DNA from 2 places in the Clostridium aromativorans genome. Region 2 is predicted to be linked to the other one. Evidence: riboswitches for the same ligand, from Rfam matches in the RefSeq annotation. Region 2 holds a riboswitch; the other holds the start of a gene.
The links. A riboswitch is a leader RNA that binds a small molecule or an ion and turns the genes downstream of it on or off. The one in region 2 is predicted to bind glycine.

Region 1: another riboswitch for glycine. It lies ahead of LN736_RS08155 (ACT domain-containing protein); the one in region 2 lies ahead of gcvT (glycine cleavage system aminomethyltransferase GcvT).

What each region holds. Positions count from the first base shown of each region.
Region 1 is NZ_JAJJPB010000008.1:11,329-27,748, forward strand. It holds gene LN736_RS08120 (hypothetical protein) at 1-242, shown strand, start outside; gene LN736_RS08125 (site-2 protease family protein) at 260-910, shown strand; gene LN736_RS08130 (hypothetical protein) at 925-2,001, opposite strand; gene trmB (tRNA (guanosine(46)-N7)-methyltransferase TrmB) at 2,186-2,830, shown strand; gene LN736_RS08140 (methyl-accepting chemotaxis protein) at 2,917-4,896, shown strand; gene LN736_RS08145 (HD-GYP domain-containing protein) at 4,951-6,009, opposite strand; gene LN736_RS08150 (PFL family protein) at 6,140-7,498, opposite strand; gene LN736_RS08155 (ACT domain-containing protein) at 7,517-7,786, opposite strand; glycine riboswitch at 7,933-8,022, opposite strand; gene tpx (thiol peroxidase) at 8,191-8,685, opposite strand; gene ymfI (elongation factor P 5-aminopentanone reductase) at 8,870-9,613, shown strand; gene LN736_RS08170 (response regulator transcription factor) at 9,742-10,578, shown strand; gene LN736_RS08175 (SdpI family protein) at 10,650-11,024, shown strand; gene LN736_RS08180 (hypothetical protein) at 11,086-11,421, shown strand; gene LN736_RS08185 (SH3 domain-containing protein) at 11,484-12,710, opposite strand; gene aroF (3-deoxy-7-phosphoheptulonate synthase) at 13,238-14,272, shown strand; gene LN736_RS08195 (prephenate dehydrogenase) at 14,304-15,173, shown strand; gene aroB (3-dehydroquinate synthase) at 15,187-16,269, shown strand; gene aroA (3-phosphoshikimate 1-carboxyvinyltransferase) at 16,284-16,420, shown strand, end outside.
Region 2 is NZ_JAJJPB010000013.1:5,233-21,652, forward strand. It holds gene LN736_RS10875 (nitrogenase component 1) at 1-777, shown strand, start outside; gene LN736_RS10880 (DMSO/selenate family reductase complex A subunit) at 794-3,139, shown strand; gene LN736_RS10885 (DMSO/selenate family reductase complex B subunit) at 3,159-3,740, shown strand; gene LN736_RS10890 (TorD/DmsD family molecular chaperone) at 3,756-4,403, shown strand; glycine riboswitch at 4,593-4,685, shown strand; gene gcvT (glycine cleavage system aminomethyltransferase GcvT) at 4,745-5,851, shown strand; gene gcvH (glycine cleavage system protein GcvH) at 5,868-6,248, shown strand; gene gcvPA (aminomethyl-transferring glycine dehydrogenase subunit GcvPA) at 6,253-7,593, shown strand; gene gcvPB (aminomethyl-transferring glycine dehydrogenase subunit GcvPB) at 7,598-9,052, shown strand; gene LN736_RS18990 (hypothetical protein) at 9,066-9,191, shown strand; gene LN736_RS10915 (DUF3883 domain-containing protein) at 9,325-10,293, opposite strand; gene LN736_RS10920 (IS110 family RNA-guided transposase) at 10,916-12,151, shown strand; gene LN736_RS10925 (type III restriction-modification system endonuclease) at 12,347-15,307, opposite strand; gene LN736_RS10930 (site-specific DNA-methyltransferase) at 15,322-16,420, opposite strand, start outside.

The sequences.
Region 1 (16,420 bases), on a different contig from region 2:
GCGGCAGTATCAATTCAGATGAAGATGCTTATGAAAATATAAATTTAAATAAATCTGTAAATAGAGATGACATATTTTTAATGCCCTCAGGGAAAATATACATAAATGACAATTTAAAGGGAGTTGTTACTGATGTAGCAACTGGAAAGCAATATATATATAAGGGAAATTTTATACAGATATTTGAAGGCGGGGTTGCATCCATAAGTAATGGCCAATTGGAAGAAGTATCGTTAAACTAAAATTAAAAAAGGAAGGAATGAAATATTTGACTGAAACTATATTAGAAAAAGTACTTATCATACCTGCTATATTGATAGGATTTGCATTTCATGAGTTTGCACATGCAATTACAGCAGATAGGTTAGGAGATAAAACTCCTAAATTTCAAGGAAGGCTTACATTAAACCCCTTTGCTCATGTGGACATTATAGGATTTATAATGATATTGTTGGTTGGGTTTGGCTGGGCGAAGCCGGTGGAGATCAATCCCAGTGCTTTTAAAAATAGAAATAAAGATGACTTGAAGGTTTCTATTGCAGGCCCACTTGCAAATTTAATAATAGCATTTTTGGCTGCTATGCTGGTAGTGCTGTTGTACAAGTGGGGAGGATTGGCTACAGAAACTTCTTCAATTTTTAATCTAGTGGTTAAAATTATACTGTACATTGTAAATATAAACTGTATGTTATTTGTCTTTAATTTGATACCAATACCTGGTCTAGATGGATTCCATATATTGAGAGATATTTTTCCATCACTGTTTTATAGAATATCAGGAAGTATATACAGATATCAGATTATAATATTACTATTGTTTGTGGCTACTCCATTGGCCAAGTATGTAGTGGGTATTCCATCTTTTATGATATATAAGACTTTTATCAGAGTAGCTAATAATATCTTTTGATTTAAACACGTTAATTACTGTGAATGAGTTGTATAATAATAATTTATCTCTTTAAATATAGATTGTACACCTTTTCCCCAGTTTTTATCTTGTGCATATTTCTTACCTATCCAAATAAAGGGGTTATTTTCTTTCGGTCTGTTTATAGATAGATTTATAATGGTATGAGCGGCTATTCTTGAGGAATCCTCTATATTTGTGTTATACTCCTTCCAACTGTGGTATACATTAAAAGGGTTGTTGGCTATTTTGTAAGCATTAGGTGTATTTGCAGGGACAAAATTTTGTTCCTGGACCGTTATGGCAAAAAGTAAAATAGGATTTAAATTAAATTCTCTTGATGTATTGATTATAGTGGAGAAGTAAGGTTCCTTACATAATAGTGAATTTCGAGTATTTAAATAGGATTTTAACTTATTTACATTTATACTCTGATACTTCAAATATTCCGGCAGATATATATTGGGAAAATTCTTTTTGTAATTTTCTAAGGTTATACCGTCAATTAAATTTTCCATTTGTGAAAATTTAATTGCATTAAAATTTGATTGTAGCGTAAATTGACTTATTATACCTATAATTAAAATAGCTGTTAAAATAACTTTCACAAGTCTTTTTGGTAATTTTAAACGCTTTGAATCAAAAATTGAGGTGTGATTGAATATACCTTCACTGCACTTAGTTGATGGTGAGGGCATATCTTTTTTAATGCTTTTTTCATAATTGGTTAGATCGATTTCTTCAATCTTGTTCTCTATATTGTTATTTACCCATTGGGTAAGTTCCTTTCTAAAATTCTTTTTTAAAAATTCATTTTTCATACAGTAGCTGAATATATCATACATGAAGATGGATTTTTGGTCTTTAAAAAGGGTTTCTTTCAAAATATCTAGTTTTATAGTTTGCCTGTAGGTTTCAGGAAGACCATTCAACTTTTTATCTAAAATATGATGTATAGTGTTGGAAAGCATTTTTGCTTTTTCTCTTGAACTAATTTTAAGATATTTTTTGTCTATATAATTTTTGAGAATTTGTATATCATCTTTACTGATTATCTTTTTGTTTTTAAGTTCTTCTACAAAATATTCCATGATTTCACAACCCAAATGCTATTCTATGTATAATTATTTTACTCATTATTATCGTATATTGTAGAAAAAACTTTAATATAAAATATATTTGAAGAATGTTATTGACAAGTTTCCTGTTAAAAGAGATAATAAATTTTGTCTTAGGAAGCTGTATATCACAAATATAAGAAGGGAATTTTCTAATATGAGACTCAGAAAAAAATGGTGGGCTAGGCCTGAAATGGAGACCAGCTTTTTTGTAATAACAGAACCTGAAAAATGTAAGGGAAAGTGGAAAGACAAATTCGGAAACAATAATAGCATATACTTGGAACTGGGCTGTGGAAGAGGGAAATTTTTATGCGAGCAAGCTCTGAACAATAAAAATATAAATTATATAGGAATTGATTTAAAGGATGAAGTTTTAGTATATGCATTGAGAAAGGTAAAGGAGAATAGAATAGAAAATGTAAGAATAGTGCCTATGAATATAGTAAATGTTGAGAAAATCTTTAGTGAAAATGAGATTGAAAGAATATATATAAATTTCTGCAATCCATGGCCTAAGAGAAGACAGAAAAAAAGAAGGTTGACTCATACTGTATTTTTAAATATGTATAAAAAATTTTTGAAGTCGGGGAGTCAGATATGGTTTAAAACAGATGATAGGGGACTTTTTGAAGAATCTCAGGGTTATTTTATAGAGAGCGGGTATAAGATAGAGTATTTGACATATGATCTACATAACAGCGGCTTTGATGAAAATGTAGTGACGGAATATGAAGAGAAATTTGTTCAATTTGGTATGAAAATAATGTTTTTTATAGCAGAATTAGTGCGAAATAGGTGAAAATTTTAGGTATTTAGTGGATTTTATAGACATAATATGGTAGTATGTAGATAATTGGATATTATAAACATAAGGGGGATTAAATTATGGAGAATAGGATGTCATTACACCATAAACTGATTGGTATATTAATATTGCTTATTATAATACCATTACTTATAATATCGATTTTTTCTTATTTCATTTTGTCTAAAATTACAAATGACAACGCTGAGGAACTGACTTATCAAATAGCAAAGGAGAAGGTTTCGTATATTGATTTACATAGCCTTTCATTAAAGCATGATCTGCAATCATTATCAGTTAATAAAGACGTGCTTTCACAGGATAAGGGGGAGCTATTAAATGCACTGGGGAGCATAACACAGAGTAACAAGGATATAATGCAGTCATATTTAGCGGATGAAACAAAGCAGATGATAGTATATCCTCAAAGTGTAAAATTACCTGCAGGATTTGATCCAACATCCAGACCCTGGTATAGAGATGCCATGGCTGCCAATGGACAGATATATGTAACGGCACCTTATAAAGATGCCCTTACAGGTAAACTTGTCATAACCATTGCTAAAAAAATTCAACTTAGTAACGGCAAGAAGGGTGCTGTGGGTTTTGATATTGATCTATCCACGTTGAGAGACAAGTTAGTTACGACTAAAATAGGGAAAAGTGGATATGCATTACTGGTTTCAGCAGACGGCACAATTATTGCGGATTCTGATAAGAGCAGGGTAATGAAGAATATAAAAGTGGAAATCCCTTCTGGGCAATCCGTTTTAAGTAAAAGTCAAGGGAATGTGGCATATGGAAGTGGAAAGGAATCTAAGATAGCTGGATTTAATAAATCCAAAGAAACAGGATGGACAATTATGGCGGTCAGTCCCAAAAGTGATTATGCACAGGGATTGAATGCCGCTATCACAACGGCCATTATAATTTTATTGATTATGCTGGTAATAGCTGTTATATGCGGCATATTTATTGCAAAATACGCAACAGAACCTTTAACTCATATACAGCAATTTGCTAAGAGATTGTCAGAATGTGATTTTAGCACTCCTATAATTATAAAGAGAAAGGATGAATTTGCAGATGCAGCTCTTTCACTCAATAAGGCTCAGGAAAATGTGAAATCTTTGGTGAAGACCATAATTGACAATTTTGAGAATATGAGTGCTTCTGGTCAGGAACTTTCTGCAACTGTCCAGGAAATGACGTCTAAATTTGAGAACATAAACAATTCTATAAATGATATCGTAAACGGTTCTCAGGAGACAACAGCTTCTGCTGAGGAAGTTACTGCATCTGTGGAAGAGATAGATTCAAATATAAATCAATTATCAGATAAGGCAATTAATGTAAATACAAATGCAAGTAAGTCTAAGGAAAATGCTCTTTCTGTCCAGGAAAACGCTCAAAATGCCATAAAGGAATGTAAAGACATCTATAAAAATGAAGAGATGAATATACTAAAGGCTATAGATGAAGGAAAAGTAGTTTCAAAAATAAAAGAGATGGCAGATATAATAGCAAGTATTGCGGAGCAGACTAATTTGTTGGCATTAAATGCAGCCATTGAAGCTGCGAGGGCAGGGGAACATGGTAAAGGATTTGCGGTAGTTGCAGAAGAAGTGAGGACACTTGCAGAACAATCTTCTGAAACAGTTTCTACAATTCAAAATGTTGTAGTAAAAGTTCAAGAGGCCTTTAAAAATCTTTCAAATACCAGTCATCAAGTTTTAAAATTTATTGATGAAAATGTAAATGTCCAATTGGATAATTATCTGAGTACCGGAGAAAAATATTATAAGGATTCTCAATTTACATCTGATTCTCTGAAGCAACTTACGTCGATGACAGAGGAAATAAAAAGTACAACGAATGAAGTGACTAAGGCAATTAATGGCATGGCTGGAATTGCGCAAAAATCTTCTGAAAGTACTAACCAGATTCAAGATGTTATAAATGATGCAGTGCAGGGTATGGTTCAGATTGATAAAACTGCCAAAGACCAAGCGGATTTAGCTCAAAAGTTAAATGAAATCATTCAAAAATTTAAAATTTAATTCTATAAGGTGTTACTTACAGTAGGTATATCTGCATAAATAGGGAAAAGCTGGTTATATAACCAGCTTTTCAACATATAAGTCACTTTCTTTTTTCAAATCCAAAAAATTTCCCTCATCTAAAAGCAGAGGATTTGTCAAATCATTTACATGAACTTGAATCACCTTGTATTTTTTACCATTGTTTAACAGTACATTTTCTCCCATGAAATAATTTATTATATGGTTTAAAAATACATCACAGTATCTACAATCGAGCTTTCCAAGACTTTGTTCTTGAATGATCTTCAGAGCTTCAAAGGGGCCCCTTACTTTCTTATAGTATCTTGAGGAGTTTACTTCATCAAATAAGTCTGCAATAGCTATTATTTTAGCAAATAAATGGATTTTATCTCCAGCTATACCTAATGGATATCCGGATCCATCCATTTTTTCATGGTGCATCAACACTCCGTAACTTACAGAAGGATCCAGATATGGAATGCTTTTTATAAAATTATAACCTATGACAGGGTGGGTTTTAATAATTTTATACTCTCTAGAAGTAAGAACTCCATTTTTATTCAGTATATCTCTATTTATTTTTGTTTTGCCAAAATCATGTAATATTGCTGAATAGGTCAATAAATTTAGATCACGTTGATTTAAATTTAGCCATTTCCCCAGTATAAAGCTTATAGCGGATACATTTATACTATGCCTGTAGATGGCATCTTTTCCGCTGCCGTAAAATACAATATTTCTAATGACTATCCCCGTTGATTTAAATTCCTCCTGTATCTTTTTTGAAAAAGATCTTATTTCATTCATTTCAGGAACTTTTAACTCAGATATATTATTAAATATACGTTTTAAGCTCAGAGAAAATTCATTAAAATCATTCTCTATTTTTTGTATTGTATTTGTTTCAACAATTAAAGGACTGTCAGAATCATTTTTTACGTAGACTTCTACTTTGTCCACAAGATAGTTTTGCTTTAAATTATTTATAGTAGACGCTGTAATAATAATATTTTTAGCCAATAACATTTTACCTTCAAAAATTACATCACTTGAAGACATCATTCCAGGTTTTAATTCATCAAGTGAAAGTAACTTCTTTTCCCATGTCATATTGTCTCACCTCATATATCGTTAATTTAGAAATATATAGTAATTAAGTATTTTATCGTATCCTTTTCATAATTCTAAATATGATTGAGGCAAAATAAACCATTTTTATTATTTTCTAATCTACATGTAATTAATTTTTGAAGCTGTGAATTGGAGCAGGGATTCTACCGCCCCTATTTATAAAAGACTCACTGGAAAATTTACTTACGGACATTATGGGAGCTTTTCCAAGGAGGCCTCCAAAATTTGCTTCTTCTCCTACAGATTTATTGTAAACTGGGATTAATCTTACAGCAGTTGTCTTACAGTTTATCATTCCGATGGCGGCTTCGTCTGCAATTATTGCTGATATGGTGGATTCAGGTGTGTCCCCTGGTATCCCTATCATATCAAGTCCTACAGAGCATACACAGGTCATGGCCTCTAGTTTCTCCAAATTGAGGGAACCCGCATTTACAGCATGTATCATTCCTTCATCTTCACTTACAGGTATAAATGCGCCGCTTAGACCTCCAACTTGTGATGCAGCCATTATACCACCTTTTTTGACTGAATCGTTTAAAAGTGCAAGGGCTGCTGTTGTACCTGGACATCCGCAGCTTTCCAGTCCCATTTCCTCAAGAATTCTTGCCACACTGTCTCCTACAGCAGGTGTAGGAGCAAGAGACAAGTCCACTATTCCAAAGGGAACATTTAATCTTTTTGAAGCTTCACCAGCTACTAATTGTCCCATTCTAGTTATTTTGAAAGCAGTCTTCTTTATAGTTTCGGCTACTGTGTTGAAGTCCTTATTTTTTACTTCCTCCAATGCTGATTTTACAACACCAGGACCACTGACACCAACGTTTATTATGGCATCGGCTTCTCCAATTCCGTGAAATGCTCCGGCCATAAATGGATTATCCTCTACGGCATTTGAAAATATCACTAGTTTGGCACACCCTATACTGTCATCTTTTCTGGTGAGATAAGCGGTTTTTTTCACTACTTTTCCCATATCTTTTACTGCATCCATGTTTATTCCAGCTTTTGTAGTCGCTACGTTTACTGAAGAACATACTTTATTGGTGGATGCCAGTGCTTCTGGTATAGAGTCTATGAGTATCTTATCCCCTTTTGAGTAACCTTTATGTACAAGCGCTGTAAAGCCTCCGATAAAATCTATACCGAGAGTCCTGGTAGTTTTATCTAGAGTTTGTGCAAATTTTACATAATCCTTATCTGAAGTTGATTGGGCCACAAGGGAAATGGGTGATACAGATACTCTTTTATGTATTATTGGTATACCATACTCTATTTCAATCTGTTCTGCAGTTTTAGCCAGATTTTCGGCATATTTGGTTATTTTATCATATATTTTTGTCCGTGCCTTTTCTCCATCGCTGTCGATACAATCCATAAGTGATATGCCCATAGTGATAGTTCTTATGTCAAGATTTTCCTTGTCTATCATTTTTATTGTTTCCATTATATTTTTAGTATTTATCATTATTGTTCACACTCCAGTTTAAATTTCTTGCATAGAAGTAAATATATCTTCTCTTTGAATCTTGACATCAACGCCTATTTCCTCTGCCTTATTTTCAAGAGCATTTTTTATACTTGTAAAATCTGCATTCATTTTACTTAAGTCTACAAGCATTATCATAGTAAAATAGTTTTCTATTAGAGTTTGATTGATATCCAAAATGTTTATGTTATTTTTAAATAGTACAGAGGTTATTTTATAAATTATGCCCACTTTATCTTGTCCAATTACCGTTATAAATGCTTTCATTTACTATGTCCATCTCCTTTTAATATTAGTTAATTTACACTAAAGTACAATTTATTTGAGAAAATAAAAAGAGATTAAAATAAGGTTTAATCTCTGGTAAACAAGGAATTAGAATAGTAAAATAGCTGAAATCTACTATTTTAAATAAAAAATCCCCCGTCCCTTTTACCTGAGAGTTTCACTGTAATCAGTTTTCCCCTTCGGTGCTCTTTGAGAGTCTCTCCAGAGGCTTGTCAGTTAACGGTCTATCAATGTATTCCACTAACTTCATCCAGCCTATTAAATTGTTAAAGTGATTATAACATGTTTCATAAATTAATTCAAATACAATATTTCAATTTTAAATCAAATTAAAAAAGAATTCTTGAGTTGTTAAAGCCCAAGGATCCTTTTATTTTAATGTACTATTTTGCTTTTTTAGCGGCATCGAGTATAGCATCAAAATTTGGTTGATTTGTAACCTCTGGAACATACTCCACATAAGTAATTTTATTTGAACTGTCGACTACAAAGGCAGCTCTGGCTAAAAGACCTAAATCATCCATATATGTTCCAAAATTTTTACCGAAGGTTCTATCTTTAAAATCAGATACCGTAATCACATTTTTTATTCCATTAGCTGCGCACCAGCGGCTCTGGGCAAAAGGCAGATCCATGGATACTGTATATACAGTTACACCAGGAATTTCTGATGTTTTTTCATTAAAAGTTCTGGTTTCTAGATCACAAACTGGAGTATCTAGGGAAGGCACTGTTAAAAATATTCTAACTCCCTTTGTATTCCCTAGAGAAATAGTATCCATTGCATTATTTATAAGTGTGAAATCTGGTACAGTATCACCGACTTTAAGGGCATTTCCAGAAACCTTCACAGTTTTTCCCTGAAATTTTAAATTCATTTATATCCCTCCAAATAAAATATATTAATTGAGAATAATTATTTATTATCATATTTATAATAGCATAAATGTGCAAAATATGCAAATTTATTATAATTTTTATTTCACATGTTGTATAGAATTAATGTATAATATCTTTTAGAGTATTACAGATTAATTTTGCTGTGGAGAGTGGGAATTTTATATGGAAAACTTAGGAGGAAAAGTTGCCGTAATTACTGGGGCATCTAGAGGTATAGGGAGAAGTATTGCTGTAAATATGGCAAAGTGCGGTGCCAGTGTGATAATAAATTTTAATCAAGACGAGGAAGGGGCTTATAAAACTCTTGAAATGGTGAAACATATAGGCTCTATTGGAGTTGTTTTGCAGGGAGATGTAAGCTTGTACAATAGTGCCGAAAAAATGATAAAAAGCACTATAGACAAAATGGGAAAAGTCGATATACTTGTAAATAATGCAGGGGTTTGCTACATAGGGCTTTTTATGGATATGCAGCAGAAACAGTGGAATTCTATAATAGATGTTAATTTTAAGGGTATGCTGAATTGTACCCACTGTGTACTAAAACATATGATTTCAAGAAAAAGGGGCTCTATAATAAATATCTCATCTATGTGGGGAAATGTAGGTGCCTCTTGCGAATCAATTTATTCTGCTACCAAGGGAGCCATAAATCTTTTTACTAAGTCACTTGGGAAAGAAATGGCACCGTCTAATATTAGAGTTAATGCTGTGGCGCCTGGAGTAATAGATACCGATATGAATGCCTGTTTAAAAGCTGATGATAGAGATATGTTGAGAGAAGAAATTCCAATGGGCAAATTTGGAAGCAGTGATGAAGTGGCAAAAGTAGTGTGCTTTTTAGCAGGAGAATCTTCATCCTATATAACTGGACAAATAATAACTGTGGATGGCGGAATGTCATAGTTAAGTAGGGCTTTTTTAAAGTAAATTTTAAATCAAACGATAAATATATATAATGCTAAAAATTTGATTTTGTAAGTAAAGTAAATACAATTTAGTAAAATATTATTAATGAAAATAGGATGATAATTATGTGTAAAGTTATAATATTGGATGATATGGCGTATATGAGATATAGAGTAAAAGACATTCTGGAAAAGACAGGAATCGAAGTATATGAATCGGGAACTTCCTTTGATTTCTTTAACAAACTTCATGATAAAAAAGAGGAAATAAATTTAATAATATTGGAAGTGGGCCTCAGTAATGAAGATGGTTTTGAAGTGCTTAGAAAAATAAAGGCCAGGAATTTAAGTATTCCAATAATGATACTTACAAAGATGAATACTAGAAGCGCATTTATAAAATGCATAAAAGAGGGAACGTCAGAATATATATTAAAGCCTTTTAACAATAAAGTGCTGCTTGAAAGGATAAATAAGCTTATAAAATCCAGTAAAAACAAAGATGAGCAGGGTGAAATAATATATTTAAATTTTCAGCAGTATATTACAAAGCAGATTATCAAAGCTAGGGCTGAAAATACCAAGCTCTCGATTATAATGGTCAGCTTGATAAAAAAATATTTTACGGCAGTGGATGAAAAAATAGATATAAAGGACAATTATCTTATATTGATGGACTCACTTTATGAAAAATTAAGACCTATTTTTAAAACACCGGATTTATTTGAAAAGTATGGATTTTCTACTCTTGTAGGTGTGCTCCCACGATGCCAAAAAGAAAAGGTTCTTTCTATTGTCAATAGAATAGATGGAATATATAACAGAATTAAATCTATAGATGAAAAATACAGCGAATATCACCTTGAGTACAGTTATGTTGTTTTTCCCGATGATGGAAAAGACAAGTCACAGCTTTTGGATAAGCTGACATCAAATATGAAAAATAAAATGGATGGAAAATAAACTGGCTTTTTAAAAAAAGATGTTTTATTATTAAAGGGGTTGGATATTAAGTTTTTAAGGGAGATGAGTATATGATATATTCATTGGTATTTGGTTTGGTAACCATGGCGTTTGGTATTATACCTAAAATAGTTAGACCTAAAAAGATCAATTCCTGGTATGGGTATCGAACTGAGATTTCCATGAAAAATCAGGACATGTGGAATGAGGGAAATAGATATTCTACTAATCAGTATATACTTGCAGGAATAATTCTTCTTATTTTAGGTAAAATAGGTTACTATTTTCTACAGGGGAAAGGCTATCTAGTTCCATTGATAGGCTTTATACCTGTTTTAATGGTTACAGTGTTTACTACTGAGAAACACCTGAAGAAAACCTTTGATGAAAACGGTAAGAGAATTGATAAATCCAGTAATTTAAAACAAAATAATATTGATGATTGATAAATAACATTGTGAATGAGATTGTAGAAAGACAAATATTCAATTTAAAAGGGGGACAATCATGGAGGTTGTAGCTGTCTGGAAAGGTTGTCAGTATTTTAAGAATTGTAATAAAAAAATAGATACATTTGTCATAAAGTGCACATTATATGAAACTAAATGCAAAATAGAACCTCTTCTTACGGGTATTCAAAAGCATGATTTGTTTATGAGCAATAAAACCAGATCCAGTGCTCATCCAGATTTTTATTTTTTGGTATCTGATGATATAAAATATATTGAACCACTTGAATGGTTTTGTGATGTTTTCAGTCTTTTGGGGCAAAATTCACCCTATAAAAAAATAAAAAATTTTAAAATAGAAAATTTAGAAGATATTAAAGATATTAATTATTGATTGAGGACAATCTGGAGGGAATCCAGATTGTCCTCAATCAATATAGCTAAAATATTTGATATTTAAACTCTTATATAATCCGAATGAACATATCCAATTATAGATCCTGCCTGTACTTTATACCAACGGCCATCAGTACTTAAAATTGTAACTTTACTTCCATAAGGAAGAATTGTGAGAACACGGCCTGTCCATGGACTGTTTCTTAAATTTAAGACTGAAGATCTATTATTTAAAATTACAGTGCCGGTCTTGGATTTAGAAGCTGCCGATGTAGACGAAGATTGGGAAAGACTTATATAGCTAGAGTAAACATAGCCTGTTCTACCATTTGCAGTTACTTTGTACCAGCTGCCGGAACTTCCCGAAATAGTAACCGAAGTTCCATTTGACAGGGAACCTATTATGGAACCCTGAGGTGCTGTTCTCAGATTCAAAGATGAAGAGCTATTTTGAAGTTTAACATAACCTGTTTTTGAACTGGAGGAAGAAGTTCCGCTAGAAGTTGAAGTACTGCCTCCCCCTGAATTTATGTAGGTAGAAGCTACATATCCATAGGATGAATTTAACTTGATCTTATACCAGCTTCCCACAGAGCCAACTATTTCAACGGACTGTCCCTTTCTTAAGCTTCCAAGTATTCCAAAGGACGTGCCTGCCCCATTTCTTACATTTAAAGATGAATTACTATCTGAAATATTTACAATTCCGGTCTTATAAGTATTGGTACCTCCGGAAGAGCTGCTACTTGAAGATGAAGTTGGAACTGATTGCCTTCCGTTCCCCACATATATGTATCCTTTTAGATATAAGTTGCCCCTGTTTTTTATGGCTTCTTTTGAGAGAGTTTTTACATTCCCGTCATAATTGCCCCTTATGCTAAAATTGCCTTCGTTAAAATATACGGTATTACCCTCCACTTTTTCTACAAAGCCAACATGTCCGTATCCAACGGGACCACCACCCCATACTATTATGGAATTTGCCTTTGGTTCAGAACCATAAGGATACACATTATCCCTTGCATTGGCATACCACCAATCAACCGCATTTCCGTAAAATTCCGAAGGAAGTGCAATCCCTAATTTTTCAAGAACCCTTCCATATGTAAACCAGGTGCATTGCCCGCTGTAGCCGCATTTGGCAAATATATTTCCAACTGCAGTATAGGCGCTGCTTTGAATATTTGGTAAAATACCAGCAGCATGTACGGTATTTATTATATTTTTGTTGTTAATAAGAGATGCAGAAATAAAAAAAGCAAAGACTAATTTCTTGTACTTATTCATGCTGTGTCCTCCTGAAAATATAATTCAATCTAAAACTTACAAAATCATTATAGTTATCGTAATTAGCTAGAAATAATTTAGTTAATTGTACTATATTTTTTGGAATAATTCCATGAAATTACATAAGCTTTATGTATATTGACAAGAATAATTTCCAGATAAATAGTAAAATTTCGTGTTGACATAAAAAAAGAACCTGTTATAATTAAAAACAAATAGATTTCGTAGTTTACATTATAATAGGGAGGTAAAAACAAAGTGAAAAATATCATTGGGAGGAAAATGAAAGCAGTAAATAGAAATTACTATTACTTTACTTTTAGCTTGGGCTATTTTTATTTTAGCGCTGGTTATTTTTGCTTTCAAAAATATTTAAGATTCCTTCTAATGAGTAGATATAGTTATGTGTGTTGATTCAAATCTTCTTGCATACTGGGTGAAAATGTAATTGGTTAACTTTAGACAAGGCTCATTAAGAGGCCTTGTCTTTTTATTTTATTTAAATTTATTTACGGGAGGAATTTATAATGATAGTGATTATGAAGCCAAAGTCGCCATTGAAAGAGATAATGATGTTAAAACAAAAAATTGAGATGGATAATGATGTATCGGTAAATGTAATACAGGGAAAGGAGTATTGTGTGCTGGGTCTTATTGGAGATACTACGACAGTTGATGCAGGCAAAATTAGAGCTAATGAATTTGTGGAAAATGTAAAAAAGGTACAGCAGCCCTACAAACTTTCTAATAGATTATTTCATCCAGATAATACCGTGGTAAAAATAAAAGATGGGTCTATTGGTGGAGATGAGCTAGCTGTTATAGCAGGTCCATGTTCTGTAGAAAGTGAAGAACAGATTGTAAGTATTGCAAAAGATGTAAAAAAGAGCGGAGCTAAATTTTTAAGAGGAGGTGCTTTTAAGCCCAGGACTTCACCTTACAGCTTTCAGGGACTCAGAGTCAGAGGACTGGAGCTTTTGAAAATAGCCAGGGAGGAGACAGGACTTCCCATAGTTACGGAGATCATGTCCACTGACATGATAGATAGATTTGTTGAAGATGTGGATATAATACAGGTTGGAGCGAGAAATATGCAGAATTTTGAGCTCTTAAAACAGCTTGGGAAGACTAAGAAACCCATTCTTTTGAAAAGAGGAATTTCAGCTACTATTGAAGAATTGCTCATGTCTGCTGAGTATATAATGTCCGGTGGAAATGAAAATGTAATACTCTGTGAAAGAGGAATAAGAACTTTTGAGACTTACACAAGAAATACATTGGATTTAAGTGCTGTACCAGTTATAAAAAAATTAAGTCATCTTCCAGTAATAGTAGATCCTAGTCATGCAGCAGGAATTTGGTGGATGGTTGAACCATTGGCTAAAGCGGCAGTGGCTGTAGGGGCAGATGGGCTTATGATAGAAGTTCATAATGATCCTGTCAATGCAAAATGTGATGGACAGCAGTCCATAAAGCCAAAGGTGTTCCAAAAGCTTATGAAAGATATAGATAAGATGATAAATGCGGGAATGAGCAGGGAGTACGATGTTGTGAACATATAATACTATGATATTTAAGGAGGTGAAGTTACACGTGGAAGATTGTGACTTTAAAGTGAATATAGCTGTTGTTGGAATGGGACTTATTGGGGGGTCCTATGCTATGGCACTTAGAGTTCTAAATCCAAAGAGTATAATTGGAATAGATAAAGACAAAAAAGCTTTAGATAATGCTCTGCACAGGGGTATTATAGATAGGGGATATGAAAGCGGTGGAAGGTTCTTGAAGGAAGTTGATCTGGCTATAATAGCTCTTTATCCTAGGGATACAGTGGAGTTTGTAAAAAATAATCTAAGTAATTTTAAAATGGAAGTGCTTATAACAGATACTTCAAGTGTAAAGAAGGACGTGGTAAACAATATAAATGCATTTTTGCCTGATGGAATGGAATTTGTTTCAGGACATCCTATGACAGGCAGAGAGTGCAGAGGAATAGAGTTTGCCTCAGCGGATATTTTTACAAAAGCCAACTATATAATAACACCAAGCAGTAAGAATACTTCCAGGGGACTTAAAGTAATAGACACCATGGCCAGAAAAATGGGCTGCAGCAATGTGACTTATGTTAGTCCGGAAGAGCATGATGATGCAATCGCTTTTACCAGTCAGCTTCCACATGTTGTAGCTGTTTCTCTTATGAATTCCCATGAGGAAGGCTTTATAGACCATATGGCGCTGTTTACGGGGGGAAGTTTTAGGGACGCCACCAGGGTGGCACAGATCAACTCAGGGCTGTGGAGTCAATTGTTTATAATGAATTCTAATAAATTGGTAGATGAAATAGAAAGATTTCAAAGGAGTATAGATAGATTAAAAACAGCTATAATATACAGGGATATGAAGAGCATAGATCATATTTTTCAAAATGCAATTCGCAGGAGAAAAGCTCTAGTTAAGAGGTAAGGATAGTGATTTTATGAATATTATTAGTATAAATCTTAAAGAAAAATGTTATAAAATCTATATAGAGAGAGGAAGTTTAAAATGTATAGGAGAAAAATTGAAATCTGTATACAAAAGTAGAAATGTAGTTGTAATTACTGATTGCAATGTGGGAAAATTATATTTGAACACACTTAGAGAATCACTTTTGAGTGCTGGATTTAAAGTGAATTCAATATCCATACCGCCGGGAGAAAAAAGTAAAACTCTGGATGTACTGAAAGGGGTATATGAGAATTTATGCAAGTTCAATACTAGAAGAAGTGATATTATAATTTCTCTTGGAGGTGGAGTAGTAGGAGATCTGGCGGGCTTTGCTGCAGCTACTTATTTAAGGGGAATAAGATACATTCAGGTGCCGACTTCGATTTTGGCACAGGTTGACAGCAGTATAGGAGGAAAAGTAGCAGTGGATTTACCCTGGGGAAAAAATCTGGTAGGAAGTTTTTATCATCCAGATGCTGTATTTATAGATCCTGAAGTGCTTGTATCTTTAAATGATAGATTTTTTAGTGATGGAATGTCTGAAGTTATAAAATATGGATTTATACGTGATAAAAGTATTTTAGAAACTTTAGCTTCCCTTCCCAGTAAAAACGATGTTTTAAATAATATTGAAGATATAATATGTAAATGCTGTAATATAAAAAAACAACTGGTGGAGATGGATGAAAGGGATTTAGGAGATAGGATGATGTTGAATTTTGGGCATACTCTGGGGCATGCTGTAGAGAAGTATTATAATTATGTAAAATACAGCCATGGAGAAGCTGTAGCCATTGGTATGGCTGCTATAACTAGAAGAACTGAAGAAATGGGCATTACTAAAAGCGGGACTTATGATTATATGAAATACATATTGGAGAAATATGTGCTTCCCACTTGTATACCGGATTTAAACAGGGAGGCTGCTGTAGATTCTATAGCGCTGGACAAAAAATCATCAAGTAATGGTACTTTAAATCTTATAGTTTTAGAAGAAGTGGGAAAAGCAAGAATAATGAAAGTAAAGATACCTCAAGTGCAGGAGTTTTTATTTTTAGATGAAACAAAATGAGAGGAGAATGTATTTTGAGGTATTTATACATAAAACCATCTGAATTAAAGGGAAAAGTGATTGTTCCCACTTCTAAAAGCATATGTCACAGAGCAATAATATGCGCTTCACTATGTGATGGTATTAGCAATATAGGAAATGTGGATTTTTC
Region 2 (16,420 bases):
AAAAAATTACTTCAGGGAATAGGTCTTGAAGTAAATATACTTTTTGGCACAGAGTCGAATGGAGTGGATGAATGGAAGACAATTCCCGATGCTCAATTTAATCTGGTTCTTTCACCCTGGGTGGGGCTGAATATTGCAAAACACCTAGAGGAAAAATACGGTACCCCTTATCTGCATTATCCTGTGCTTCCAATAGGAGCAAGAGAAACCAGCAAATTTTTGAGAACTGTTGCAGAATTTGCTCAGCTGGATAAAAAGAAGGTTGAGGAATTTATAAGTGGAGAGGAAAAGAGATTTTATTATTATATTGAAAGATCACTGGACTTTTTTATAGAATTTAGATATGATATGGCAGATAGATTTTTTAATATAACGGATTCTTTTTATACGCTGGGAATAAGCAAGTTTCTAGTAAATGAGCTTGGAATTGTCCCGGGAGAGCAGTATATTACAGATGATACTCCGGAAGAATATAGAGGTGAAATAGAAAATGAATTTGAGCACTTGTCTGAATCTGTTTCATCCAAGGTTGTATTTGAAATAGACGGAGGTAAAATACATGAGAGATTGAGAAAATACCCCCATGGCAATTATAAGCCTCTGATTTTGGGAAGTTCCTGGGATAAAGACATAGCTTCAGAGTTAAATGGATTCTGGATAAATATATCTCTTCCGGTTATGCATAGGTTGGTATTAAACAGAGGCTATATTGGGTACGATGGAGGATTGACCTTGGCGGAGGATATATACAGCAACATACTCGCAACTTATAAGTAATAGAAGGAAGTCTATTATGATGAAAGAAAAAGTAAAAATGTTGGGTATAAAAGAAAAAAACTTGAAACTGATAGGAAAATTGGCTGGTGAAGATGGCTTTTATTCCTTCAACTCTGAAGGGGATCTGGATAAAGAGGAAAAGATCATTCCTACCTCCAGTTCTCATAATTGTGGTGGAAGGTGTATTATAAAAGTCCATGTAAAAAAGAATAGAATTGCCAGGATATCCACCGAAGACGATATTCCGGATACTGAAAAGACTCCACAGCTGAGAGGGTGTTTGAGATGCCGAGCTTATCGCAACCACATGTACAATTGTGATAGATTGAAATATCCTATGAAACGCAGGGGAAAACGTGGAGAAGGCAGGTTTGAGCCCATAAGCTGGGATGAAGCATTGGATTATATTGCAGATAATTTAAAAAGAATTATGCATGAGTATGGACCTGACTCAATATATGTCCAATATGCCACCGGAAATGAAGGCAGGCTTTCGGAGAATGTGTGGATGAAGCGGCTCCTTGGAATGTATGGAGGGTATCTGTCCTATTATGGAACCTATAGTACGGCTTGTACTCAGGCAGCTACTCCCTATACTTTTGGCACAATATATACGGGAAACAGCAGGGAAGACTGGGTGAATTCGAAGCTTATAATCCTCCTTGGATTTAATCCGGCAGATACCATACATGGTACAAATACCGCCTATTATCTTAAGATGGCAAAAAATGCAGGAGTCAGGATAATAAGTATTGACCCGATTTATTCAAATACAGCAATTGCCCTTGCAGATGAATGGATTCCAATTAGACCTACTACGGATAATGCACTGCTTGATGCAATGGCCTATGTTATGATTACTGAAAATTTGCAGGATCAGCATTTCCTGGATAAGTACTGTATTGGCTTTGATGAAAATCATATGCCGCCGGGCATTCCCTATGGAAATTCCTATAAAAGCTATGTCCTTGGGGAATGCAGTGATAGGATACCTAAAACTCCTGTCTGGGCAGAGGCTATTACAGGGATACCAAAAGAAACTATAGTCAGACTGGCAAAAGAGTATGCCTTGGATAAACCCGGAGCACTGATACAGGGATTCGGACCTCAAAGACATGCTTACGGAGAACAGGTGGTTAGAGGGGGAACTGTTTTAGCTGCCATGACAGGCAATATAGGTATTAGTGGAGGCTGGGCGTCTGGAACAGGATATCCGGTGAGAGAAGCATATGTGGCGTCAATTCCTCACTACAATCCCAATAAAAGTAAAATTTCCATGTTCAGCTGGCCTGATGCCATAGTGAGAGGGAAGGGAATGGGAGCCAATTTAAGCGTCAAGGGAACAGAGAAGTTGTCCTCAAGTATAAAATTCATATTCAATTTAGGCGGAAACTGTCTTGTAAATCAACATACGGATTCAAATGCTGCCGCAGCGCTTCTGAAAAACAAAGATCTGGTAAAATTTATTGTGACAAGTGATCATTTCCTGACTGCAAGTGCCAGGCTTTCAGATATAATACTGCCTTCAGACGATATGCTGGAAAGAGAAGACATAGTCACACCCTGGGGATTTGGTGATTATGTGCTGTTTATGAACAAGGCCGTGGATACTGTTTTTCAATGCAGAAATGGATATGACTGGATAAGTGATTTATCTAAAAGGTTTGGACTTTTAGATAAATTTACGGAAGGAAAGTCACTTGATGAATGGATAGAATATCTTGTTGAAAAAACAGCCGAGAAAAACCCTGGCTTTCCCAGTTGTGAAGAATTCAAGAAAAAAGGGGTATACCGGTGGATTTATGAAAAGCCCAGCATTGCTTTTAAAAAGCAAATTGAGGAGCCTGCAGCTAATCCCTTTCCAACGCCCTCCGGCAAAATAGAGATATTTTCACCTAGATTGTGGGAAATGGACAATCACAGAGAAATTCCGGCAGTTCCCAAATATATTTCTGCCTGGGAGGGACCGGAAGATTTTCTCATAGGAAAGTATCCTATACAGTGTATAGGCCATCATTCTAAAAGAAGGGTTCATTCCACCTTTGACAATGACAGCTGGATGGAGGAGGTGGATCCACAAAAGATTTTTGTAAATTGTGAAGATGCCAAATCAAGGGGCATTGAGGATGGGGATATGGTCAAAGTATACAATGACAGAGGTGTTATGATTTTACCTGTAAAAATTACCAGCAGAATTATGCCGGGAGTTGCTTCCATACCCCAGGGAGGCTGGTGGACTCCGGATGAAAAGGGAATTGACAGGAGAGGGTGTATAAATGTTTTAACCAAGTATAAGCCAACGCCTCTGGCTTTTGGGAACCCATCCCATACAAGCCTGGTTGAAATAGAAAAAGTGGATTGAGGGAAGGAGATTTAACAAGATGTGCACACAGCTGGCATTTTATTTTGAACAAAAAAATTGTACAGGATGTAATACCTGCAAAATAGCCTGCAAAGATAAAAACAATCTGGAAGCAGGTCAGAATTTCAGAAATGTGTATGAGGTGTCTGGCGGCAGTTACATAAAAAGGGGAAGAGCAGTTATACCAAAGGTATATGCTTTCTGGATTTCAATAAGCTGCAATCACTGTATTGATCCTGCCTGTGTAAAGGCATGTCCTGTGAAGGCGATTAAAAAGAGAAAAAAAGATGGAATTGTATATATTTGTGAAGATCTGTGCATAGGGTGCCGCAGTTGTATTAAGGCATGTCCATATAAAGCACCTCAATATGACTCCAGCACTAAAAAAGTTAAAAAATGTGATTTCTGCATGGATTTGATAGACAAAGGTAAACCCCCTGTCTGTGTAGCTGCCTGCCCCATGCGGGTTTTGAATTATGGAGATCTGAATTTTCTTAAAGCAAGATATGGGAATATATGTAAAGTACGGGGAATGCCTGAAGGAAATGCTACAAAGCCCGCTTTAGTAATCACTCCCCATAGAGATGCTTTAAAAAAATAAGGAGAATTTTTTATAATGGACAGTATAAAATTGTGGTTTATGGAAAGAGAAGCTGTATATTCTACGCTGGCTCTTTTTTATAGAGATAATTTGAGCAGAGGTTTGAAAATTTTAAAAGAAACTGATTTACTGGAAAAGCTTTCCGAATATGAAGATGATATTGACTTATCTGATAAAGCCAAGGTAATATCAGGCGAGATGGGTGGTAATAAATTTAATCCTGGATATGAAAAAGAGTTATGGGAAGATTACCAGAGATTGTTTGTTGGGCCGGGACGTATTTTGGCACCTCCCTGGGAATCCGTATATGAGAGCAGGGATAGGCTTATTTTTGGAAAATCGGAGCTTTCCGTAAGGGAGTTCTATCATCAATTTGGTTTAGAGGTAAATCCCAGGGAGGCGGCAGATCATCTTGCCTTTGAACTGTCTTTTATGGCAAGGCTCTGCAGTATTAAAACATATGATGATTTTCAGAAGGTATTAAAAATTTTGGCATCAATGGAAAAGTTCCTAAAAGAACATTTGTGCAAATGGGTTCCGGCCTGGAGAAATTGCGTCAATTCCAATGCTAAAATTGGATTCTGGATTGAACTTTCAAATATCACAGAAGCCTGGGTAATGAAAGATTTGAAAGAAATAGAAAAAATTATTAAAAATAAGTAAAAGTAGGATATGTTTTTATTGAAAATATATCTTTTAGGATGTATTATTAATGTATAATGAAAATTTATATTATATATAAGAAAAAATTATCTTGGATGATTATAGCGTGAGATAACATCTGTTAACCGACGGGGCAATGATATATTTTCACAGTTATATCAAAAACTTTCAGGTAAAAATAGCGCTGTAGGACAAAACTCTGGAAAATCTGTATTTAAAACAGTACCGAAGGTGAAAGATGTTCTGCTCGAAACTCTCAGGTAAGTAAACAGAGGGATATGTGGACAAATTGTTCTTCATGTCCTTTTTTGTTGTATAAAAATATAATAGGAGGTTTTGTCGTGGAAGGATTGAAAAAAACTGCACTGTTTAATTCCTATGGAAAATATGGAGCAAAAATGATAGACTTTGCGGGATGGTCTATGCCGGTACAATTTGAAGGTATAATACCTGAGCACAGGGCAGTGAGAGAAAAGGCGGGGTTGTTTGATGTTTCACATATGGGTGAAGCCGATATAAGGGGGAAAGATGCACTGAACTTTGTCCAGAATTTAATTACCAATGACGCAGCTGTACTTGAAGACAATCAGATACTGTACACTCCTATGTGTTATCCAGATGGCGGTGTTGTGGATGATATTATAGTTTACAAGTTTGATGATGAACATTTTTTCCTGGTCATAAATGCTGCAAATATCGAAAAAGACATCAGCTGGATGCTTGACAACAAGGGTGGCTTTGACGTTGATATCGAGAATATATCTTCTTCTGTTATACAGTTGGCCATTCAGGGACCTGAAGCTCAAAACATACTTCAAAAGCTTACAGATGTGAATCTGGGGGAAATTAAATTTTTCTTTTGCAGAAGAGATATGCCTGTTTGTGGGAAAAAATGTATGATATCCAGAACTGGATATACGGGAGAAGATGGTTTTGAAATTTATTCTTCTGTTGAAAATGCAGAATATTTGTGGAACAGAATACTTGAAGCCGGAAGGAAAGAGGGTATAAAACCAATAGGCCTTGGTGCAAGAGATACACTGAGATTTGAGGTAAATCTTCCTCTTTATGGGAATGAACTTTCGGATTCCATCACCCCTCTTGAAGCTGGACTGGGATTTTTTGTGAAACTGGATAAAAAAAATTTTATAGGAAAAGAAGCTCTTTTAAAGCAGAAAAAAGAAGGCCCTGCCAGAAAGATAATTGGATTTGAAATGAAAGACAGAGGTATTCCGAGGCATGGATATGAAGTTCTTGCAGGATACAAAAAAATAGGCGAAGTGACCACGGGATACAGATCTCCCTCCTTGGGAAAAAATATAGGGCTTGCCCTTATAAACTCCAAGTATTCCAAACTTGGAACTGAAATTTTTGTCAAAGTGAGAGGAAAGCTTCTTAAAGCGGAGGTTGTGGACAAAAAATTTTATAAAAAAAATTATAAAAAATAATAGGGAGGAACTTTAAATGAAGATTTTAAAGGAAGCGCTTTATACTAAGGATCATGAATGGATAAAGGCAGACGGAAACAAGGCCTATGTGGGAATCACTGATTTTGCCCAGGACTCCCTGGGAGACATTGTGTTTGTGGATTTGCCGGAAGTGGGCTCTGAATTTGAAAAAGGTGAAGTTTTTGGAGCGGTGGAATCTGTAAAAGCAGCATCGGATCTTTATATACCTGTGTCAGGTAAAGTGTTGGAAGTAAATGAAGAACTTGCAGACAATCCTGAATATATAAACCAGGACTCTTATAAAAACTGGATAATTTCCGTTGAATTATCAGATAATTCGCAACTCAAGGAACTTTTAGATGCTGAAAACTATGAAAAATTATGTGACGGGGAGTGATACCATGCATCCTTATTTGCCGTTAACAGATGAAGATAAGCAGGCTATGTTAAAGAAAATAGGGGTAAGTAAAATAGACGACCTGTTTTCTGATATACCGGAATGTATACGTCTAAATAGAAAATTGAATATAAATGACGGAATGTCTGAGCTTCAGGTTAAATCCTATATAGAAGGTATTGCAGGGTTAAATAAAAGCTGTGAGGAGCTGACTTGTTTTTTAGGTGCAGGTGCCTATGATCACTATGTGCCTTCTATAATAAAGCATATAATATCCAGATCAGAATTTTATACTGCATATACTCCTTATCAGGCTGAAATAAGCCAGGGTACACTGCAGGCCATATTTGAATATCAGACAGTTATGGCTGATTTAACGGGTATGGATGTTTCCAATGCCTCAATGTATGATGGGGCCACTGCCTGTGTTGAAGCCGCACAGATGGCTGCAAACGCTGCAAGGCGTAAAAAGATAGTCGTATCCAAAACTCTCCACCCTGAGGTCAGGAGGGTGCTTGAAACCTATTTAAGATTTAAGGATTTAGAATTGGTGGAAATAGATGAAGCAGAGGGAGTTACAGATGTGGAGAAACTTAAGTCTGTATTGGACAGGGATACTGCAGCGGTAATAATTCAGACGCCGAATTTTTTGGGGATAATAGAGGAACTTGAGGACATAGAAAAATATGTTCATAAAAACAGATCTCTTCTGATAGTATACTGTAATCCAATATCCCTTGGAATTTTAAAAAGTCCTGGAGAATGTGGTGCAGATATAGCCGTAGGAGAAGGGCAGTCTCTTGGAAACAGAATGAATTACGGAGGACCTTATTTCGGATTTCTGACTACCAGGAAAAAATATCTTAGAAAAATTCCGGGAAGAATTGTAGGTGAAACTACAGACAAGGAAGGAAAAAGAGGTTTTGTACTTACACTTCAGGCAAGGGAACAGCATATAAGAAGAGAAAAAGCTTCTTCAAATATTTGTTCCAATGAAGCACTCAATGCCCTGACTGCACTCATCTATTTGACTACTCTTGGTAAAAAGGGGATAAGGGAAGTGGCACTCCAGAATGTGCAAAAATCTCACTATGCTTTTAGCGAGCTTGTTGAAAGTGGAAAGTATAAGTCGTTGTTTGATAGACCATTTTTTAATGAGTTTGTGGTTCAATCCAAGAATTCAGTGGAAAAAGTAAATAAAACGCTGCTGCAGAACAATATTCTGGGTGGATATGATGTGGAGAGAGCATATCCATCTTATAAAAACTCCATGCTCTTATGCGTCACTGAGAAAAGAACAAAACCTGAAATTGACGAATTAGTTTCTGTATTGGAGGGGATATAAGATGATAAGTGAATACAACAAGCTTATTTTTGAACTTTCTAAAAAGGGCAGAAGGGCCTATTCTCTTCCACAGTGCGATGTACCGGAGGAGGATATCTGTAAATTGCTGCCGGAAAAATTTATAAGCAGAGAGGAGCCGGAGCTTCCTGAAGTAAGTGAGGTGGATGTGGTAAGGCATTTTACGCTGATTTCCAATAAAAATTTTGGCGTGGATACAGGATTTTATCCTCTTGGCTCCTGCACCATGAAATACAACCCCAAGATCAATGAAGATATGGCAGGTTTAACAGGATTTACTGAGCTTCACCCCTATCAGCCGGAGGAAACAGCCCAGGGAGCTTTAAAGCTCATGTATGAGTTAAGTGAAAAGCTTGCTGAAATAACAGGCTTTGATACAGTGTCACTGCAGCCTGCAGCAGGAGCCCATGGTGAAATTTCGGGGCTTATGATCATAAAGGCCTACCATGAAAAAAGAGAAGATTTTAAAAGAAAGAAGATAATCGTACCTGATTCTGCCCATGGAACAAATCCAGCCTCAGCTGCCTGTGCCGGATTTGAAGTGGTAGAAGTGAAGTCTGCTGAAGATGGAACTGTGGATATTGAGTCCTTAAAATCCCTACTGGATGATGAAGTGGCCGGGCTTATGTTAACCAACCCAAATACTCTGGGGATATTTGAAAAAAATATACTTAAAATAGCAGAGCTTGTGCATGCTGCAGGAGGGTTGCTTTACTATGATGGTGCCAACATGAATGCCAATATGGGAAAGACAAGACCCGGAGACATGGGATTTGACGTGTGCCATATGAATCTTCACAAGACATTTTCAACACCCCATGGAGGCGGAGGACCTGGAAGCGGTCCTATAGGAACTAAAAAAGAACTGTCACAGTTTTTGCCTGTGCCCATAGTTGCCAGGAAAAATGACAGGTATTATCTTGACTATGACAGACCTTGCTCCATAGGAAAAGTCAGAAGTTTTTACGGAAATTTCGGGGTGATGGTAAGAGCTTTTTCCTATATACTGAGCATGGGTGCGGAGGGACTTAGAGAGGTCAGTGAAGATGCAGTGCTCAATGCAAATTATATAAAGGAAAGCCTTAAAGAACACTACAATGTTCCAATGGAAGGTGTCTGCAAGCATGAATGTGTACTTGGAGGACTGAAAAATGATGAAAATGGCGTCACCACTCTCGATGTGGCAAAAAGACTTTTAGACTACGGATATCATCCGCCTACTATATATTTTCCCCTTATTGTAAAAGAGGCCATGATGATAGAGCCCACGGAAAATGAGAAAAAGGAGACTCTGGATGGATTTATAGAGGATATGATAAAAATTGCAGAGGAAGCGGAGAAAAATCGGGATATAGTTAAATCTGCGCCTAATACCACCGATATTAAGAGGCTGGACGAGGTTAAAGCAGCCCGGAAACCTGTGGTAAAATGGAGTAGGTAAAAGGGGTGTAATTATGATTGAAGCTGGTGACCGTGATTTTAATAAATTGTCCATGTTTAGAAATATAGATAAAGTTACATTGAAACTGCTCAGGGAGAAAGCTTTCAAAAAAAAGCTGCCCAAAGAAGCGTTCACTTAGGGATTGAAAGAAAAACTTAAATGAACAGCTTCAAGCGGAGCAAAAAGAGACCAGTCACAATCAGGCATGAATGCTTGAAGCGGCTGGTCTTTTTGTATTTATTGGTAATACAAAATATGGACATTTTATGGAATTAAGTATAGCACCTTGCGGATATAATCTGGTCAATTGAAAGTATATGACCATCTTCGCTTATCCATTCATTCCTTTCAGAGGAATATGAAAAAACATAAAGTACAGGATTTTCTAGGCACTTTGTAACAACACATAATCTGTAAGAGTCCTTATTGTTGTTCATTTTTGAAAATTCATTTGGAGTTAATTCAACAGAAACCTCTTGACCTGCTAGTCCCTTAACTTCAATTTTTAATTTAATTTTCTTATAAACTGCTTCCAAATCCCATCCTAAGTTTTCGCTTTCTACAGAAGTCACGGTAAAACCCCTTTCTGAGTACTCTCTGGTAACTTCTCTAATAGCGATATTCTCTATTTTCTTTCTTAGTTCTGCATCGGTTTGGCGGAAGATAGGAAGGCGACGCCTAATACTTTTCTTTTTTTCATATCTTTCTATATGTCTTAGAACTTCTTTCTTAAAATCCACCATTTCAGGGCTATCAGCATACCAAACATTTGATTGACCCATTCCGCCTTTTACTCTTCTTGGTATTATCGGGAATGAGAACCTTTCATCTATACTCAGTAAAGTAGCATTGTCAGCATTAGCAACAGCATAATATCCGATATATTCATTTCTAAATTTTCTTTCTGAAAGATTAGTGTTTTGATAATCTTTAAAAAACCTGGCATTCTTATACCATCCAACTATATACGTTCCGCCATTCTTGTGGGTTGCAGTGAAAATGACTAAAACATCATCTATGAATTCATCATCTTCACTCGCTCCTAATCTTTGAAGGTTGTTATACCCGCTTGGCTGAGCATAACCATATACCTTACCGCTAATTTTTTTGAAATTGAATATTTCGTGTCCATAACCATATTCTTCAACATAGGAGCCACCGCCATGTATTTCTTTATCATTTCCCAATAAACCTTCATATCTTTCCATCCAAGCAGTGTTTAAGAATATCATAGCTTTCATCGATTTACCTCCTCGTATATTAGTAGTAAGAGCTCCTTCTAGAAGAATTTCCAGTTGATCCGGATCCTCTAAAATTCACTCTAGATAATCCTATAGGTTTACACTGAGTAGCCTTTTGGCTTCCTCATCAAAATTAATATTGTTTTACCCTTGTTTTACCCCATGATGGGGAAGCCAAAGGTGATTGTTCCAATAAATTGAAGTGATAATATGTTGTTCCTATTTTTTGTAGGAGGACATGTCCTCTTACGGCTATTTGTTGTGCATTTTTAAAACTGAATATGGATAAATGGCGGAGAATGGAGGAGGCTCCTGCGTATGACTCCGTCATTTTTTTATAGCGTTTCAGTCCTGCCCATGGGACAATAGGAACCGACAAGTTCGTATCAGGATATAGCTTTTCCTCCTTGCGGACACTTCGGTGTACTGCTTAATAAGCCTGCTACCCATGGTTCATTGTTGAAGGTCTAACCACTAGTTGCGCCGTTTGAAAAGAAGAGAGTGTAGCGCTCAGATGGTCTTCTTTTCACTCGAGTGCTTATGACGAGGAAGACATCGATGATTCCTTTGGGCACCCAGGTCTGAAACGTACTTGATTAAATCCCCTTTGGAGGTGATAGGTATGTCTAAATTGCTTGTTGGTGTAGATGTAAGCTTAAAGTCCCATCATGTCCATTTCATGATGGAGGACGGGAATTCATTGGCTGACTTTTCTGTTTCTAATGATCAATTAGGGGCCGATACCCTGATCAAACGTATGTTAGAAGCAGCGGAAAAAAGTCAGGTAAAGCAATTGAAAATTGGAATGGAAGCTACAGATCAATATAGTTGGCATCTTGCCCACTATCTAAAGGATCAACTAAAAGGTTACGAGCCCCGTTTCCAATCTTTTATCTACACATTAAATGCGAGAAAAGTCGCTCGTTTTAAGAAAGGCTATGATTCTTTGCCAAAGAACGACCGGATTGATGCCTGGGTCATCGCTGACCACTTGCGATTTGGCCGACTACCTTATGAAATGAAAGATGCTGTTCAATATGAAGCCTTACAACGTCTTACAAGAACAAGATTTCATTTCATGAAAGAGATTGGACGAAATAAAACTTATTTCCTAAATCAACTTTTCTTGAAATTCAGTGGATTGCGTCAAGACAATCCCTTTTCGAATACATTTGGTGCGACCAGCCTAGCCGTAATTGAAGAGCTAGAGCCTGAAACGATTGCCGAAATGAGGATCGAGGAACTGGTTGAATTTCTGCAGGATAAAGGCAAAAATCGCTTTGAAAATCCCGAAGAATTGGCCAAGTATCTTCAAAAATTAGCCCGGGCTTCCTATCGCTTGGATAAAGCCATGCAGGACCCTGTAAATCTTTCCCTATCCGTTACGTTGAGCACCATTCAACACATGGAATCGCAGGTAAAACGTCTGGATAAGGAAATTGCCAAACTAATGAAAGGAATTCCGCAAACGTTAACCTCTGTTAAAGGGATTGGTGACGTCTTTGCGGCAGGCTTAATTGCCGAAATTGGTGATATAAGCCGGTTTAAAAGCCATCATTCATTAGCTAAATACGCTGGGCTTGTTTGGAGTCAATATCAATCTGGAGAGTATGAATCTGAAGAAACAAGCCGTATGAGAACCGGAAACAAATACTTAAGATACTATCTCATCCAAGCTGCAGATTCCGTACGTAAACACGATTCTGAATACAAAGCGTTCTACAACAAGAAATATCAAGAAGTTCCAAAGCATAAACACAAACGAGCTCTCGTCTTAACCGCAAGAAAATTGGTACGGTTGGTGTATTCGCTACTAAGCACCAATCAATTGTACACACCACTGGAAAGGAGAGATTAAGATTTACTCTTCCACATCCTTTTGGATTGCCTAGCTTCGCACAAATTAATGGAAAAAATTTGAAAATACTGCGAAGTTTATTTGGTATACCCTTTTTTAAGGTTTTTTCGTCTTTAAGCCAAAATAATTTCCAATTCCTTATTTTTTTGTGCTTGACATTTCACCACTAGGCTTTCAGCTAGAAATTCACACAAATCACTCTGCCAATACTTCTTTAATAATCTGAGCCATCTGCTTGTTGTTTAACTGATCACGGAAATAAACAGTGTATCCATCTTTCGAGAGCATATCAAAGAAAACACGAGCACAATCAATTTTTGCTTTTTCTGTACCACGTAAGTCGGATTTATTTTCTACGTCTTTTGTTTCGACTACAATGTTAAGCTCTTTCTCACCGGAAGCCTTTCTTACAACATACATGAAGTCTGGACTGTACATTCCACCGGTAATAGTTGGTATGGCAATGCTGCTACGTGGAATTTTTCCATATACAATGACTTCTTCGATGTCCGACATAATATTTTTTTGTTCCAACGGTGAGTCATAAGCGAAAGCATCATATAAATACTTCTCACTTGGAGTTCCCGGAACTATCTTTGTGCCAATACGTCCCTGCGCAATATCTTCACGTGGAGAACCGTCTGAATAGGTGAGTGCTGTTGCACCAACAGGCGTATTGCTTTTTGCATAATGGAATCGACCTTGCAAATTATTGCTTCTCCAGTCATGAAATTGTTGGATAAACATGCTGACAGAATTTTCATTAATACGTTCTGGATTTATAGTTCCATTCCTCTTAACATACTCACACAATGCCTCATGCAATACTTTAATTGGAATGTTTGTAGCATTTGTGATCCTCTTAAGAAATTCATTGTAGGGAATAGGTTTGGATACTATATATTGGGCACCTGTATCTGAAACAATCATCATCTGTGAGCCATCGCTCTTAACGATATCTCTGGAGCTAGTCATGACAACGTCTGTAAAAACACCGGGTTTTTCCAGCAAAGATAAAACAACTTTAGCCATATCAGCATCCAGATCATCATCATAGAAAAGTAGGTATCGTTGATTGATTGCTTCCCATAATTCGCGTATTTCACTGTAAACAGCTTTGCGGATTTTTACAGGTCTTGGTTTTGCTACATTTCGGTCTTTTACCTTACCTGAAGACAATCCTGTAGCAAAGTCCGGGTATTCTGCAAAGAAAGCGTCCCTTGTATCGGGTTTTATATTTAATCGCCTGTCTATGTAATGTTTATCATATAGTGCATCAAAAAGTTCATCTGAAGTCATGCCAAGCTTCTTGGCCACTTGTTCCAATCTTTCTTCGCTAATAGAAGAAGCTTGTGGAATTTCTCCGTTTATTTGGTCTATTAATCGTTTAGCAAAGTCTGCCTCTGTGAAGTCGACAATATAATTAAGCTGGAATTCTTCATTGGAGATTCGATTACCATTCTCATCTACAGGCAGTCGTAAACCTCGTCCAACCTCTTGCAGTTTACTGTTTTCACTTCCACTAGAACGAAGTTTAGCTATGGTAAATACATTAGGGTTATCCCAGCCCTCTTTAAGTGTCCATTTTGAAAATAGAAAACGTAAAGTGTTATAGCTACCATCTTTATTCTTGAAAGAGAGAAGGTGTTTTTTTCCATGAAGGATAGTTTCTACTTCTTTTGCTATATCTTCATCCGAATCGCTATTGTCCTGTGAAAAATAGCCTGCATGGCAAGCAGAAATATCTGCAAGACTTGCTTCCAGATATGCCCGATATTCAGTATCATGCTCACTGAGGGTAGATAGCACCGATTCTATCAGTTCCTTAAGCAATCTCTCAAAAGCTTGTAATAGATAAGGGGTTTTACCTTCCTCGTTTGTTCGATATGATGATATATCATCGATAAAAAATAATGCCAATGTCTTGATCTTGAAATTGCGGCCACAGAAGTTTGTTTTTTCTGTTTCAAAATGACGCTCAAGGGCAAGACGCATCATCTGCTCTTGATAAGAGGTCATATAGATATCCACATCCAATTCCTCACCAGTTGACTTTTGAATACCATTAGAAAACTCAACTGTTGATTTACCAATAGCATGAACCGTAATTCCCTCGAAAGCTTCATTAATGATAGATAGTGAATCTCCAGTTTTAAGAGTAAATGTTTTAGTCGATTCATCACGCTTTTTATACTGAAAGGTAACAGAATCCTTGCTTGTGATGGAAGTGATTTTCACCTTTTCTTCACGCTTGGATACCGGTTCAAAATGCTCTTTCGTTACTCCCTTTATCAAATTTTGATTAAAAGATTCACAGGCATTTAAATCATAGAGCAGGTTTTGGTAGTCTTTTACGGTTATTTTGTTTTTTCCACGTCCACTTGTAGTTTCAGGGAAGGTAGCACCAAAGCGTATAATACACTGTGGTTTTATTTCATCAACGATAACCTTAAATGCCTTCTGGTCACGAGAAAATCTATGTGGCTCATCAATAATAACAACAGGGTTTGTTGCACGAATAGCATCAAGTGGTCTATAAAAACCTTCTACTCCATAATCATAGTCGTCACGGCTAAGCATACCATTTGATCGGACAACAAGTAATTGCATATTAACTAATAATACATAAATCTTCTTCGTGTTCTGGCAAGAACCTTTTACAAAGTCGCTCACAACACTCGGGAAATAGGAGCGACCCTTTTTCTTGTTTTTTGGCGCTTCTAGTACTCCAACCTCAATTTCTGTACCATAGCCACAAACATCGGAAAAATGTCGCTTTACATATTCATCACGCAAAAACTGCGCTGTTCCCGCTTTAATCGCAAGTGAAGGCACAGCGATAATAAACTTATTAAGTCCGTAACGTTTATGAAGCTCATATATAGTATGAGTATAAACGTAAGTCTTTCCTGTACCGGTTTCCATTTTAATATCAATATTCAAGCAGTCATTAATAGGCATACTGCTTCGATATTCTGAAGGTATATTTTTTTGAATTTCTCTAATATTTGCAGCTAGTTTAGGATCAGAAAGAGAAATGCTTGGATTTTCATAAAATTGTACAGGAGAAGTTATCTGTACCCCATTCAAAGCAGCACTTATTGCATCTACAGCTTTTTGTTGGTGTGGTAATCCTCGTTGTAGGATAAGTTCCATAACATACCCTCCAATCAATAACGGATATCGAAGTTGATACGCAAGTTTTTCTCTGTATCCTTCAACCGTTTCAAATTAATTTTTAAAGCTTCCATTTCCGTCCATGTAAAACTATAACCGAATAACACCACGTTCTCAGGATTAAAGCTGCCGTCAGTTTCATATTTTACTACAATGGCTTCAATCGCCTTATTAGACAATTCCGGGTCAATTAGGTAAAGATGTTTTCCTATATAATAGCCATTGTATCCAGCAAAATTTAACTCCTCAGCATCTGCTGTAAGTCCATATCCATCTCTAACAAGCCACGTTGCAAGGACGGTAGGTTTCCCAAAATCACTAAGAATGTCTTTGTCAGCAAATAATTTATTTTCAGTAGGGTCAAACTTTTCAATCTTGTCTAGAGTATCGCTAGCTGGCTCGACAAGTGTATAATGTTTAAAGCCAAGATCCGCTGTTGTATCTGGATAATCAGTTTTTATTGCTTTTGCAGCTTGCTTAATACGATCCATTCCGATTTGATCAATAGTAGAATAACCACACTTATCAGCTATGCTGCCTTCTTTAACTTTCTCTGGTATCTGCACCATGATATATTTACGTGTTCCTCCATCCTCTGCATTAAGTGCCATAACGGCATGTGCGGTAGAGGCAGACCCGGAAAAGAAATCCAGAATAATTGCATCATTATCTGCGAAAGCAATAACCCTCTGTAACATCGCAGTCAGTTTTGCTGTGTCAAAAACAGTTTTCCCAAACAATCTTTTTATTTCGGATGAGCTTCCAACCAATAAATCCATCCAAGAAGTATTTAACAGCGTTGAATCTGTCGGTGGTATATAGTGTTCAGGTTTACCGGAATCGGATAGCCGAAGAAGATCACAGTCATCATCTTGATTTGAATACCATTCATCAATTTGCTCTTGTGTGATTGACTTTTCATCAACACCTATATCATTTAACATCTTTTTATAATTTTCGATGGCAAGATAACTACGCTCTTTGCCCCAACGCCACTGACCACTCTCTGGTGTGATTCCAAATAAAGGATACCGCATCGTTGGACGGTCAGTTCCGCGCCAGTGATTATTCCAAGAACCTTGACGCATATCA